DNA from 4 places in the Virgibacillus dokdonensis genome. Region 3 is predicted to be linked to each of the others. Evidence: riboswitches for the same ligand, from Rfam matches in the RefSeq annotation. Region 3 holds a riboswitch; each other region holds the start of a gene.

Region 1 (3,193 bases), 530 kb from region 3:
AGAAGTAATGAAAGTTATTCAGTCTTTCGGTTAAAAGTAACTTATTCTCAACTAAGCGGCTACTTCCTTATGGCGATAAACGTACTTAACCAGAAGATGAGCGACTTTTCCCACGCGGCGAGCGCTTTTTCCACGTTCATGAGCGACTTTACGACGTGCGGGAGTGATTTTCTCATGATAGGAGTCTGTAGTTTGAATTTATTCTTTCATATAAGATATACTTACAATACAAGTAAGAATCAAGGGAGAGGGGATGACTTACGATGGGGCAACAAATTAAAGGAAAGATTGCGTATATTACAGGTGCTGGTAGCGGTATTGGAAGAGCAACTGCACTTGCTCTTGCTAAGGAAGGTGTTCATTTAGGCATCATTGCGCGTACGGAATCCAAACTGGAAGCTGTTGCAAGAGAAGTAGAAACATATGGCGTTAACGCCAGTTATGCTGTTGCTAATATAGCAAAGTTGGAAGAAGTAGAGGGGGCTGTTGCGAAGCTAGAAACGTCGCTTGGGCCTGCAAATATTTTAATAAATAATGCAGGTATTGGAACATTTGATAATTTTCTAGAGATGGATCCAGTAACGTGGAAGCAAACTTTAGAGGTGAATGTGTTCGGTACGTATCACGTGACCCGTGCCGTCTTACCACATATGCTTAAGAAAAACCAAGGCGATATTATCATGATCTCCTCCAGTAACGGAATAAAAGGAACAGCAGGTTCGACTTCTTACAGTGCTTCCAAATTTGCCATTCAAGGTATGTCCGAAGCTTTAATGCAAGAAGTGCGCAGAAATAACATTCGCGTTTTCACATTAAATCCAAGCCTTGTTGCCACAGAGCTTGCTTTCGGCGAAAAGTTAGCGGAGAAAAATGACGATAAATACATGCAAGCCGAAGATTTAGCTGAATACATGGTAGCACAATTAAAATTGCATCCGAGAATGTTTATTAAACAGTCGTTACAATGGGCTACGAATCCGTTCTAAAACAAAACTGTTACAAAACGTTGATCCAAAAGCGATTTGCAACATTTTTCTATATTTATATATCATATTAATTACTTTGCAAAGAAAACTATTAAAATATATCACTAAGTCAGTGCAATTGTTTACGGCTTATTGTTAACATAATTTAGAAAATTCAACAATAGACTGCCATTTCAAACTTCGGTTTTTCACTCATCCGTAGGGCATATCGAAAGAACTGTTTGTGGAGCTGGACTGTTAACTTGTCCAGCTCTAGCAACTTCAATTCTTGAAGCAAGATCTAAGATGTTTAATCGTTATGTAACGTTAATAGCCAACGTCATTTTTATAAAACTTGGCTTATCTCAAATCTTATGGCGAAAGCTGTAGTTCTTATACTATGAACTATTATGCATTCCTATAGTGTAAAGTAAAAACGTTGGCTATGAATATAAAAGAACACGGCTTTCGTTTTTTCTTTGTAGTCTTAAAAGAAAGCAATTATATTTAAGAAGCTTTCTTCACCTGTTTTTTGGTCATAAATGTTTCTGCCTGCACTAATCGCGGAGCACTCGCTAAAATCACTAGCAAAACAATCGTACAAAAAACAAACGCACCTACAAAAGTCGTTCCATTCATTATAAATGAATACAGAACTGGCGACATTCCTTCGGGGGCATATTTCCCCCAGAAAATGACACCTGCAAGAAAATGCCAAAAATACCTCGCGATGCTACCAATGAATGTCGCAGCTACAACCCATGCCAAAGCAATTCGTTTATTCCCTTTTTGATAATTATTTTGAATTAAAGGAGCGAGTATTCCGGCAAAACCAACGCTAGCAAAAGCAATAAAATATTCAATAAAAAATTGCAATGGTGTCAAATAGTAAGCATCACCGAGCATTACCTGCAATAACCCCCATAAGAAACCCGCTAATATACCCGCCAACATTCCTCTCCGAAATGCAAGAATAAATATGGGCACCATAGCAAAAGAAATCGATATAGCTGGTGATAATTTAATCGAAGGAAGAAAATCCAAAATCATGGCAAATGCTGCAAAAAATGCTGCTTCAATCATTACTAATAAGCGAATATTTTTCATTAAAAAAGCTCCCCTTTCACGGAAACCTCAAGGGAAGCAGCATTGTTCGACGTAGTTGTTCATTGATTGTATAAAAGGTAAATGCTTTAAACGTTCGTTTTACACACAGAATCTTCCTTGTAAATCAAACTAGCATTTTATGCATAAACCTAAGCATTGTTGCCCACATCCCTACGCAAGTGCTAACTAAACAGGTTCAAAGGGTCTCGAACGATTCCGTTCCATCTCAGCCAAATGGCTCCCCTTGTGGTTTCTATGTATATGATTTTCATCTATTATAAACGATAAATTGTTCTTTGAACAGCTTTTAGCGTTAAAAGTTGTTTAGCATCCATTTTTTATAGCTATTGTTCAAATAAATAGTCAGAGAGATGAAGGTAGCTCTTAAACGACCACCTGCTAAAGCAGGTGGATTTAGACAAAAATGTCGACGACTAAAGTCGTTCCCCAGGCTAAAGTCCTGCTCAAAGGCCTTAGCTAAAGCATCCTCAAAGCTAGACTAAATATTTCGTCCTTACCTTCATTGAATTGATTTGTTATATCATTTCTTATTATTTCTTCCGTTACCGTCCCTACGGTGGCACAAAAATATCCTCTTGCCCACAAGTGCTGCCCCCAATATCTCTTTTTGAGTTCTGGAAACTCATCCTGCAATAATCTTGATGATCTTCCTTTTAGATACGGCAATATTTTACTTGGAGCAATACTTGGAGGACAGGATAATAATAAATGAATGTGGTCTTTTCCAACACTTCCTTGCAAATATAGTAATTCCCCTAGCTTCACAACCTTGTCTTAGCAAATCACGCACTCTCACCGCTATATGCCCGCCCAAAACCTTATATCTATACTTTGTCACCCATATGACATGATACTTAATATCATACACAGCATGACTATTTTTTCTATATCCTTCCATACTTTCACCTCTTCACTTCGTATGGACAAAAAAGATAAGGCTAAAAGCGGATACCGTCTAAAGAAGGTGGAGTTAGACCACGCATTTGTAAGTTAAACCACCTGCTGCTTCCATACACTAGTGAAGATAAATAAACGGTAAATACATATTTATCAAGAACAAGCAAATGTGTCGCCAATTTCAGACAAATGAATCTAAAACG
Region 2 (3,193 bases), 710 kb from region 3:
GTTGTTCTGTTTTCTTCACATTTGGTAATGAACGAATTAATCCTTTTGTATAGGGGTGGTTAGGATATTTTAATATTTCTCTCGTCGTCCCTTCTTCGATGATTTGCCCAGCATACATCACTGCGACGCGATCACAAATCTCTGCAACGACACCTAAATCATGTGTGATGAACAGAATAGCTGTCTGCTTTTCTTGATTTAACTGTCGCATTAAATCGAGTATTTGTGCCTGTATCGTTACATCAAGTGCTGTTGTTGGTTCATCCGCTATTAACAAATCTGGTTCGCAAGCCATCGCCATTGCAATCATGACCCGCTGTCGCATTCCACCTGATAATTGATGCGGATAACTAGCGACAATAGCATTTGCCCTAGGAATTCCAACAAGTTCTAATAATGTAATCGCTTTGTTACGCGCTTCTTTTTTGCTTGTTTTTTCGTGTAGTCGAATCGCTTCTATCATTTGATTACCAATGGTAAATAAAGGATCTAAAGATGTCATTGGTTCCTGAAAAATCATAGCAATTTCATTTCCCCGTATCTGTTTCATTCTTTTAGGAGAAGCTGATACGATATTTTCCCCTTTAAAATAAATGTCACCACTTACAATTTTGCCAGGCGGGCTAGGTATTAATTGCATGATGGATAAGGATGTGACGCTTTTTCCACAGCCCGATTCTCCAACAATACCAACGACCTCTCCTTTACATACAGATAAACGAACCCCATTCACAGCGGGAACCTCCCCTTTTTCCGTAAAAAAATGCGTATGGACATCTTTTAGTTCCAGTATGACTTCTTTGGACATTCTGATTTCACCTCGTTTCTTACAAATTTCCACCACTCTAAAGCACCTCAACTTTAGAAATAGATAGTTTCTTGCCATATATTTGCGGTGGATGTTGTCATGCCTTTACATTTTAAACTCGCAAATAGGTATCTTGTTAACAAACTAAAAATTCAGTCTATTGAAACAGTTTTTTCCCCGGTTCATTATCACCTGTAAGGAATATCTTGCATTTACTTATTTTGTAATAGATTTGTTCCCCCTCCTTTCACTTTCTGATTTATCCTTCTATAATCTCATGGAGTAGGTCACCACCTCTTCATGAAAGCGTTTCTAATATACCGATGAAAAACTAGGATTTTAGAACCATCTTGTAATGCTTATCATATTCATGTCCACATGAAATTATTAACCTTTCTTTTAAAAGTTTTGAATATGTTTTAACTTCATCTATAAAAGATGGACCGTAATTTTATAGAAAGTGGATTTGCAGGCCATTATTCAAAACAGGCAATTATTTTCCCTTTACAACTATCTCTAAACCACGCAAGTACAATTCAAGGTAATAAAGATGCGGAAAGGTACTAGCTTTTTCCATGACAAACATCTACCATTTTGTTAAGCTTGATGTGTTAGCGTTTAATATTTTAGTAGAATATTTTATAAGAACTACTAGGGGAGCCTATCATGGGCTGAGAAGAAGCAATAGCTTCTGACTCTTATTGACCTGATCTGGTTAAGACCAGCGGAGGGAAGTAGTAGAGATTCTCTTTCTATATTTCTTCTTCTAAGTCAGGTTCTGTCTGGGGTCTGACTTTTTTTGCATGTTAGGAAAAGATAAGGTTTATAGGATAAGTAACATGGCGTTATGCTTGTTCCTTTTGTTCTATTCTATTCGTCGACAACGACTTCCCGTTTAGAATGAAAGAAACCTTACAGCAACTTCTATTAAAAATGCTGTTCTTCACTACTTTCCTCTTAGTAAAATAGACAAAAGCAAGGTGATGCTATGAAAAAAACATACACATTAACATTAATGGCTGTCTTTGTTGCTATTGGCACACTAGCAGCACAATTTCTTTGGTTTCCTGCTGGATTTGCCAAAGCGTACCCCGTGCAACATGCTGTTAATGTGATGGCAGCTATTACGTTAGGACCTGGACCTGCTGTAATAATAGCTTTTATGATTGGTCTGTTACGAAATATGCTAGGACTTGGAACTTTATTAGCATTTCCAGGAGCCATGGTAGGAGCATGGTTTGCAGCTTTACTGTATCGTAGATTTGAGAAGAAACGATGGGCTGTCATTGGAGAAAGTATAGGGACTGGAATTGTAGGATCCTTGCTTGCCGTACCCATTGCTCGCTTATTCATGGACAGTAGTGCCGGAGCTCTATTCTTTGTCCCGTCATTTTTAGCAAGTAGCATTTCTGGAGCTTTTTTAGGGTGGTTTATTGTTTCACGCGTGAATACAGATAAGCTGATTCGTATACAAAGGCAGTATTAAACTGGCTTTAAGTCCAAGACTATATGATAACTATTTATATGTTTGGGAATCATTCTAGATAGTAGTTCGCTCGAAAATGAGCCATCATGGTTCACGAAATATACTGGCAATTATATAAAGAAAGGAAGCGAATAATTTGAAACCAATTCCATGTGCATTAACGATTGCAGGAACTGACCCAAGTGGAGGTGCAGGTATTCAGGCAGATCTGAAAACATTTCAAGAGTTAACTGTTTATGGTATGTCCGTCATCACATCGATTGTTGCACAAAATACAACTGGTGTACAAAATGTCCACCATATCCCTATTGATATGATAGATGAGCAATTGCAATCTGTTTTTTCTGACATGCCTGTACACAGTCTAAAAACAGGCATGATTGCCAATGAATCGATGATGCGCGTCATCCAAAAACAACTTACTAGTACAGACGCATACTACGTCATGGACCCTGTTATGGTTGCTACTAGCGGCGATCCTTTAATTGCCGAAGAAGCAAGAGATTATTTAAAAGAACAGCTTCTACCTTTAGCAACTGTTGTTACGCCAAATATTCCAGAAGCAGAATTTATTACTGGCAACAAAATCCATGATGTTAACGATTTACAAGAAGCAGCCAAAGAAATGGTGGATAAACATGGTGCTCGGGCTGCCCTAGTAAAAGGTGGACATATGCATGGAGATGCCATTGACTATTTATATGATGGACATAAGATGCATACCTTTCACTCCAAACGCTTTGACACAACAAGTACGCATGGCACTGGTTGTACGTACTCGGCAGCCATTACCGCTCATTTAGCTAAAGGCCTGCCGTTATATGAAGCGGTAAAAGAGGCTAAACAATTTGTTACAGCAGCTATTAAGCATTCTTTCCCATTAGGCGCTGGGAACGGCC
Region 3 (3,193 bases):
CAATGATGGTTTCTTGCCCAATAGATGTAGGGGGAGGCAAGATCCATTCCGGAACCTCAAATAGCTTACTTGCTGTCTCCCAAATGATAATCAAAAGGATGAGGACCAAAGCTGGCCGCCATCCTCTTCTCAATACATTCCTATCCATTACCGATATTTCTCCGTTAACGTATCCATCGAAGCCCCTGATGGCTGGAAAAATATCTTCACTTGCGAAATAACGCTTGGACAACCTAATTCTTCCATCCGCTGGTTCATTTTCTCCACAATCTCAAGCAAGTTGGATAATTCCCCTTCCATCGTCGTTTCCAAAGGGCTTACATGATAAGGAACCCCAGAAGCATCAATAATCGCAATCGCTTCATCTACATAAGGAATTACATCTTCCCCGTTTTTCGTTTTTGGTATAATTTGTACACTTACAAGTGCATTAGCCATGACGTCTCCTCCGTTACTTCTGTTTTGAATCTAAGTGTTCGCCACAAAATAATGTGACGTTTGCTCATTTATTGTTTAACGAATCCTTGCTCTTGCTTAGTTGTTTGGTAAAAATTCATTCGTAAACGCTTTTTCACTGTCAAGAGGCTTATCAAGTAAATCATTGTCATACATCCAGGTCGAATAATTTTCCCATACTTCTAGTTTTTGTTCGCCCCATCTAGCTGCATCATCTTGATACTTATCCGCTAACCATTTTTGACTTGCCTTTACTAAGTCTGCGTCCAAATCAGGCTCGGCTTGAATTAAAATCTCGGCCGCTTCATCAGGGTTTTCAATTGCTAGTTCATACCCTTTTGTTACAGCAGCTAAAAATTGCTTAATCGTATCTGGGTCTTCTTCTATCATCGTTTCATTGGTTGCCAATACTGGCGTATAGTAATCTAATTTTTCCGTATAATCAGTAAGATAAACCATATTGATCTCTTCATTTCGAAGTTCCGCTTCAATGCCTGTCCAACCATAAAATATCCAAGCAAAATCAATATCACGTTCTACCGCAGTAAAGAAATCGGTATCGCCCATATTAACAATGTCCACTTTCTCAACGTCAGCATCATCTTGCTTCATCAACGAGCTAATTACTGCTTTTTCAAGGGGGGCACCCCAGCCGCCATACGTTTTTCCTTCGAAGTCTTTAGGCTCGGTAATATCTTTTTCCTTTGGCGAGGCAAATCCAGACGTATTATGCTGAATAACTGCTGCAATTGATACAATAGGGATATCTTGTACTCTTGCTTCCGTAATCCCTTCTTGGTAACTTACACCAAAATCAGCCTTACCAGAAGCCACTAATTGATCAGCACCTGCTTCTCCTGGCATCTTAATATCAACATCCAATCCTTGCTCTTCAAAGTAACCTTTTTCCTTCGCTACATAGAGTCCTGTATGATTCGTATTTGGCGTCCAATCAAGCACTACAGAAACTTCTTTTCGTGCTTTATCTGCTGATTTTTCTTCTTTACCTTGCTCACTGTCATTTGCATTGCATGCTGTTAGTAAAACAATGAGCAAACTAAGCATAATAAATCTTTTCAATCTGTCTCCTCCTCCAGTATAACTACAGCTATGTAAGGTGCAGAGAATAAGGAAAACTTTATTTCACGATCGACTTAGCTTTCCCTTCATTGATGGATAAATAACCTGATTGGGAAGTCTAGCAACAATCCATTCTCTCTTAGATTTGTTGTTGATATTGGATGTTTATCATTTTGAAAAGCACGCATGAGTTTAAAAAAAGCCTTAGGCGATTACGTACACCTAGGGCTTTTTGCACATGCAAATGATACTTTCTTGTCGACATGTTCCCTACGCTGGTTTTACCCAGATCAGGTTCTAAGAGTCCGTATCTTAAGGATACAATCTCAACCAGCAACACTGGTCCCCCTACAACGCTTGTATGCTATTATATAGTTGTCTTTCCATAAGTAACTATGCCATATTTGAAGGGATTTAGCAAGTTTTACTGCCCCCTAATAACGTGTCTTCAAGCTCTGCGTATATTTAATCCCTGTAAAACAAGAATTTCTCTTTTCAATTCCTTTAAGTCTATATCATCTACCGACTTTTCCAACGGAACATTCCATTTCTCTTATTGTTCAAGACCCTCTTCTAAATAATTTTCTGTATCTAGTTTCTTGATTTTCCTTAAAAATCTTGAACGTTCCTTATCGGTTTGTTTATATAATTTAACCAACCTTTTATATCTTCTTTTTAAGGATAAATAGAGTTGCCTCAATAGATGAGCTTAGTCTTCTTTGCAATAACATCATCGCAAATGCCGTACTTTGACTACCATTATTTATTGCTCGATTGAAATATTGAGTTCCATATTCCGTTACTGCATCATATAACTCTAAAATAAAATGGAATTGTCTTTGACGTACGTTTTGGAAAAATCAGTGTTCCATTCAAAATTGCTGAGATTTTCTTTTAAACGTCTAATGTTTCCTGGATTGGCTCATCCATACTCATACTAGAAAAGACGTCTTCATCATTTAATTCCATTAAATGTCTGAATTTTCCTTATCCTCTTTATGTGGTGTTGCGGTTAACAACAGACAATGTTCCGATTTTCTTAGCAATGCTTCTCCCAACTGATAGAGTTTTGTTCTAAAGGTTTTCTTCTTAGCAGTTCCTTGTGTATAAGCAGCCATTTTATGAGCTTCGTCAATTATTATTAAGTCAAAAAACTAGCTTCTTGCATAAGTACTCTTACATCATCACGTATATCCCAATACACGAAGCTAGACAGCAGGAATTTCCCGCAAAAGGGTTTTTTACTCCATATTCATTTACCACATTCCGATTGATAATGTGAAAATGTAGACCAAATTTCTCACTCAGTTCTGCTTGCCATTGTTTCCAAACAAAAGGTGGAACTAGAATAAGAATACGATTGACGACTACCCGTGCTTTTAACTCCTTCATCAGCATACCTGCCATAATTGATAATTGTTTTACCTGCACCTGGGTCGTCTGCTAGCAAAAAACAGGTCTGTGGTACTTGAAGCATTCTGCCATATACTGCTTCTATTTGATGTGGAAGTGGCAATAATTTTTCATTTCCTAGTGTTCTTGTTCCGGAAAACCTCATTTCATTTTCAAGAAGCAAGTATTGAATATAATTTAGTACATCTGCTGCCTGTATATAGTCATTCTTTTTCGAATTCAGTTGTTGGAAGTCTTTTATCCT
Region 4 (3,193 bases), on a different contig from region 3:
ACCTCCAGTCTATAGCCCACCTTATAGACTGCTACGATTTTATCCTTTAAACCAAGCTTTTGTCGCATACGTTGTACGTGCAGGTCAATCGTCCTGCTTTCGCCGACAAAATCTTCTCCCCATACTTTCATAGAGATGTTACTCCGAAATAGAGCAATATTTTTATTGTTGATAAATAATAATAATAAGTCGTACTCTTTCGCTGTTAGATTAACAGTTTTTCCTGATTTGGTTACGACTCTGGAAAGCGTATCTATTTTTATATCAAACAATTCTATAAATTGTTTGTTTTTATCATATCTGCGTAAAACAGTTTCCACTCGGGCTAGTAATTCTACGATTTCAAAAGGTTTCGTTAGGTAGTCTTCCGCTCCAAGCTTTAACCCTTTTACTTTATCCGTTACATCTGATTTGGCAGTTAAAAATATGACTGGTATATCGTAAGGCTGGATATATTCTAGTAAATCATAGCCATTAATTTTGGGGAGCATAATATCTAAAATTGCTAAATCAAAATGATTTGCTTCAATCATATCAGCAGCTTGTTCTCCATCATAGGCACAGAAACATTCATATCCTGCATCTCCGAGACTCATTTTTATTAAGTCAGATATTGGTTTTTCATCTTCAACGATTAGTATTCGAACCATTGGGCAAACCTCCCTCTCTTTCATTATAAATTATCTGTGTAACAATGTTGTATCATATCTATCTGGTATATATATCCTTTCGAAATCTATAGGTTATAATAGGCTGTTAGCAAGCTATTGTATCGTTCTACCTAAGGAATAAAGAAAGCTACGACATGTCACCAAGTCTTTATGGTGATAGCCGTAGCTTTTAAATGATGAGCTTTACATTTTTAGGGCGGTTTTTTATGAAGTTAAAAATCTGTAGATCATGCCGCCTGATATTGGTCCAAAATAATTATTGCTTTTTTAGTTTATTGCTTTTAATAGTCATTTCAACGGATAAAGATTTGCAAAGAATTATAAGTTTTGGGCAGCAACAGGGACAGGCCACATGGCTTGATGTTCTGCCATGTCCCAGAACATATATTCAAAATAGCTCGTTTTCACAACGATATCTTCCAAGATGGTTAACTCGTGTTCTGGTTTATCTTCCGCAATTGTATTAATTAAATCAATGCAATCGTTAGCCAGTGCTGTAAAATCTTCGGAGGAATACATTTGTACCCAATTGCCATAAAATTCATGTTCCAAGGCGTTTGGCCAGGCTGCCAATGCTTTGCCAATGTAATTATAACTCCAAGCACAAGCGAGTACGGCGGCGACTGTATTTTCTATGCCACCTTGTTGTGCCACATTTAGCATATAACTTGTGTATGCAGTCGTTGTTGCCGCCGCTTCTGTTTCTTCTAATTCATCAGCAGTTATGCCAAACTTGCTTGCATAGTTACGATGTAAATCCATTTCCATATGCAAGGTTCCATGAAGTAAATTGGCAAACGTTGTCATTGTTGATAAATCATGTGCTTTCGCGCTTCCTAGTGCAAACAAGCGAGAATATTCTATTAAATAAACATAGTCTTGCTTCATCCAGTGCTTGAACTTTTCCTTATCAAGCCAACCTTCTCCTAACCCTTTTACAAACGGATGCTCCAAATAGGATTTCCAAATTGGCTCTACCTTTTTCCATAAACGATCTGTAAATAGTTGTTGCATAATACTATATTCTCCTCTCGATAATTGAAATTATTTTAATGCTAGAGAAGATGTGGAAACAACAAACCTTTGTAGTTCAGGATAAGACGTACTTGCATCTGGAGAAAATAATAATCCCCATTCTACGATGTAAATAGAATGGGGAAGTGATTGCCTGATTATTACTATTCATGCAAGTTGTCACTTCCCTACGCTAGTACAAACTAGATCAGGTTCAAAGGGTCAAGTTTCCTTTCTCAGCAATAAAATTGCTCCCCTAGTGAGATATATAATAACACTATGTATTGCCATTAAAGCATAGATGGTAGATTTAGGCAAAGGAAGTGAGGATAGTAGTAGGTTATTTGCATCTTTTTGGTCTATTAAAAGGCGCTCTCATCAGGTAGGATAAGGGTATTGTGTGTAAAGGAGAGGGTTGTTCATGCTTTTAGAAGTTATTGCTACGAACTTAACGGATGTGATAGAAGCAGAGCAGTATGGAGCAGATCGGATTGAACTTAGCCCTGCGATGGCAGAAATAGGGCTTACACCAAGTTACGGTTTACTAAAAAAAGCGGTTGAAGCTGTCCATCTGCCTATAAATGTCATGGTTCGTCCGCATAGTCAATCATTTGTATACAACAAATACGATATAGACACGATGAAGGAAGATATAGATCTGATTAAAAAGATGGGTGCAAACGGTATCGTTATAGGGGCATTGACTGCTGAAAAAACAGTTGATGAGGAAGTGTTGAAACAGCTATTAGATGTGGCTGATGATTTAGAAGTAACTTTTCATCGGGCGTTTGATTTTGCTCGTGACCAAGAAGAAGCGTTAGCATGCTTGGCACAATATAAGCAAATAACGACAGTGTTAACTGCAGGAGGTAACTATAAAGCACCTGATGCAATTCCGCAGCTACAACGATTGATTCATTTGGCTGCGGATACACATGTAAATATGATGGTGGGGCATGGTTTAAAGCCAGCAACCTTTGCTGATGTATACGAGCAAGTGAAACCCCATGCATTCCACTTTGGTTCTGGCGCTAGAAGGAACGATTCATTCGCATATAAACTGGATCGCAGCAAGATACAACAAATAAAAAATATACTCCAAAAATAAATCTGACATAGGTAGAGCCTGAGCTTATTAAACAAGCTCAGGCTCGCTTCATGCATTATTTTTTTGATTTCGGATTGAAAGCGTCCTTAAACCCTTCACCGATAAAGTTGATGGATAAAATAGTTAATGTAATTAATAAACCTGGTGGTAGCCAAATCCACCACAGATTTTCAAACGTGCCAGGATCGCGTGCTGCTTGTAGCATATTGCCCCAGCTTGGTGTACCGACAGGAACCCCAAATCCAAGGTAACTAAGTCCTGTCTCCGCCACGATCATCGCTGCTAATAACAGCGTTGCTTGAACGATAATCGTTGACATGACGTTAGGTAATATATGTTTAATCATAACTTTAGAAGGCCTTGTTCCAATGGATATAGCACTCAACACATATTCATTTTC

Evidence for each region. Region 3 has a riboswitch for thiamine pyrophosphate ahead of B2C77_RS14490 (ABC transporter substrate-binding protein). Riboswitches for the same ligand answer to the same signal wherever they lie in the genome.
Region 1: it holds a riboswitch for thiamine pyrophosphate, as region 3 does, so the genes downstream of both, thiT (energy-coupled thiamine transporter ThiT) here and B2C77_RS14490 (ABC transporter substrate-binding protein) in region 3, are expected to answer to the same signal.
Region 2: it holds a riboswitch for thiamine pyrophosphate, as region 3 does, so the genes downstream of both, thiW (energy coupling factor transporter S component ThiW) here and B2C77_RS14490 (ABC transporter substrate-binding protein) in region 3, are expected to answer to the same signal.
Region 4: it holds a riboswitch for thiamine pyrophosphate, as region 3 does, so the genes downstream of both, tenA (thiaminase II) here and B2C77_RS14490 (ABC transporter substrate-binding protein) in region 3, are expected to answer to the same signal.

What each region holds. Positions count from the first base shown of each region.
Region 1 is NZ_LT745763.1:3,265,908-3,269,100, forward strand. Features, by position in the region: gene B2C77_RS16810 (3-ketoacyl-ACP reductase) at 264-986, shown strand; gene thiT (energy-coupled thiamine transporter ThiT) at 1,473-2,072, opposite strand; TPP riboswitch at 2,224-2,327, opposite strand; partial or broken gene tnpA (IS200/IS605 family transposase) at 2,550-2,991, opposite strand.
Region 2 is NZ_LT745763.1:3,451,387-3,454,579, forward strand. Features, by position in the region: gene B2C77_RS17685 (ABC transporter ATP-binding protein) at 1-808, opposite strand, end outside; TPP riboswitch at 1,452-1,558, shown strand; gene thiW (energy coupling factor transporter S component ThiW) at 1,797-2,294, shown strand; gene thiD (bifunctional hydroxymethylpyrimidine kinase/phosphomethylpyrimidine kinase) at 2,431-3,193, shown strand, end outside.
Region 3 is NZ_LT745763.1:2,737,620-2,740,812, forward strand. Features, by position in the region: gene B2C77_RS14480 (ABC transporter permease) at 1-148, opposite strand, end outside; gene B2C77_RS14485 (thiamine-binding protein) at 148-438, opposite strand; gene B2C77_RS14490 (ABC transporter substrate-binding protein) at 535-1,536, opposite strand; TPP riboswitch at 1,787-1,896, opposite strand; gene B2C77_RS21440 (DEAD/DEAH box helicase) at 2,505-2,654, opposite strand; gene B2C77_RS14495 (hypothetical protein) at 2,837-3,193, opposite strand, start outside.
Region 4 is NZ_LT745762.1:293,506-296,698, forward strand. Features, by position in the region: gene B2C77_RS01740 (response regulator transcription factor) at 1-650, opposite strand, end outside; gene tenA (thiaminase II) at 990-1,685, opposite strand; TPP riboswitch at 1,854-1,953, opposite strand; gene B2C77_RS01750 (copper homeostasis protein CutC) at 2,107-2,793, shown strand; gene opp4C (oligopeptide ABC transporter permease) at 2,849-3,193, opposite strand, start outside.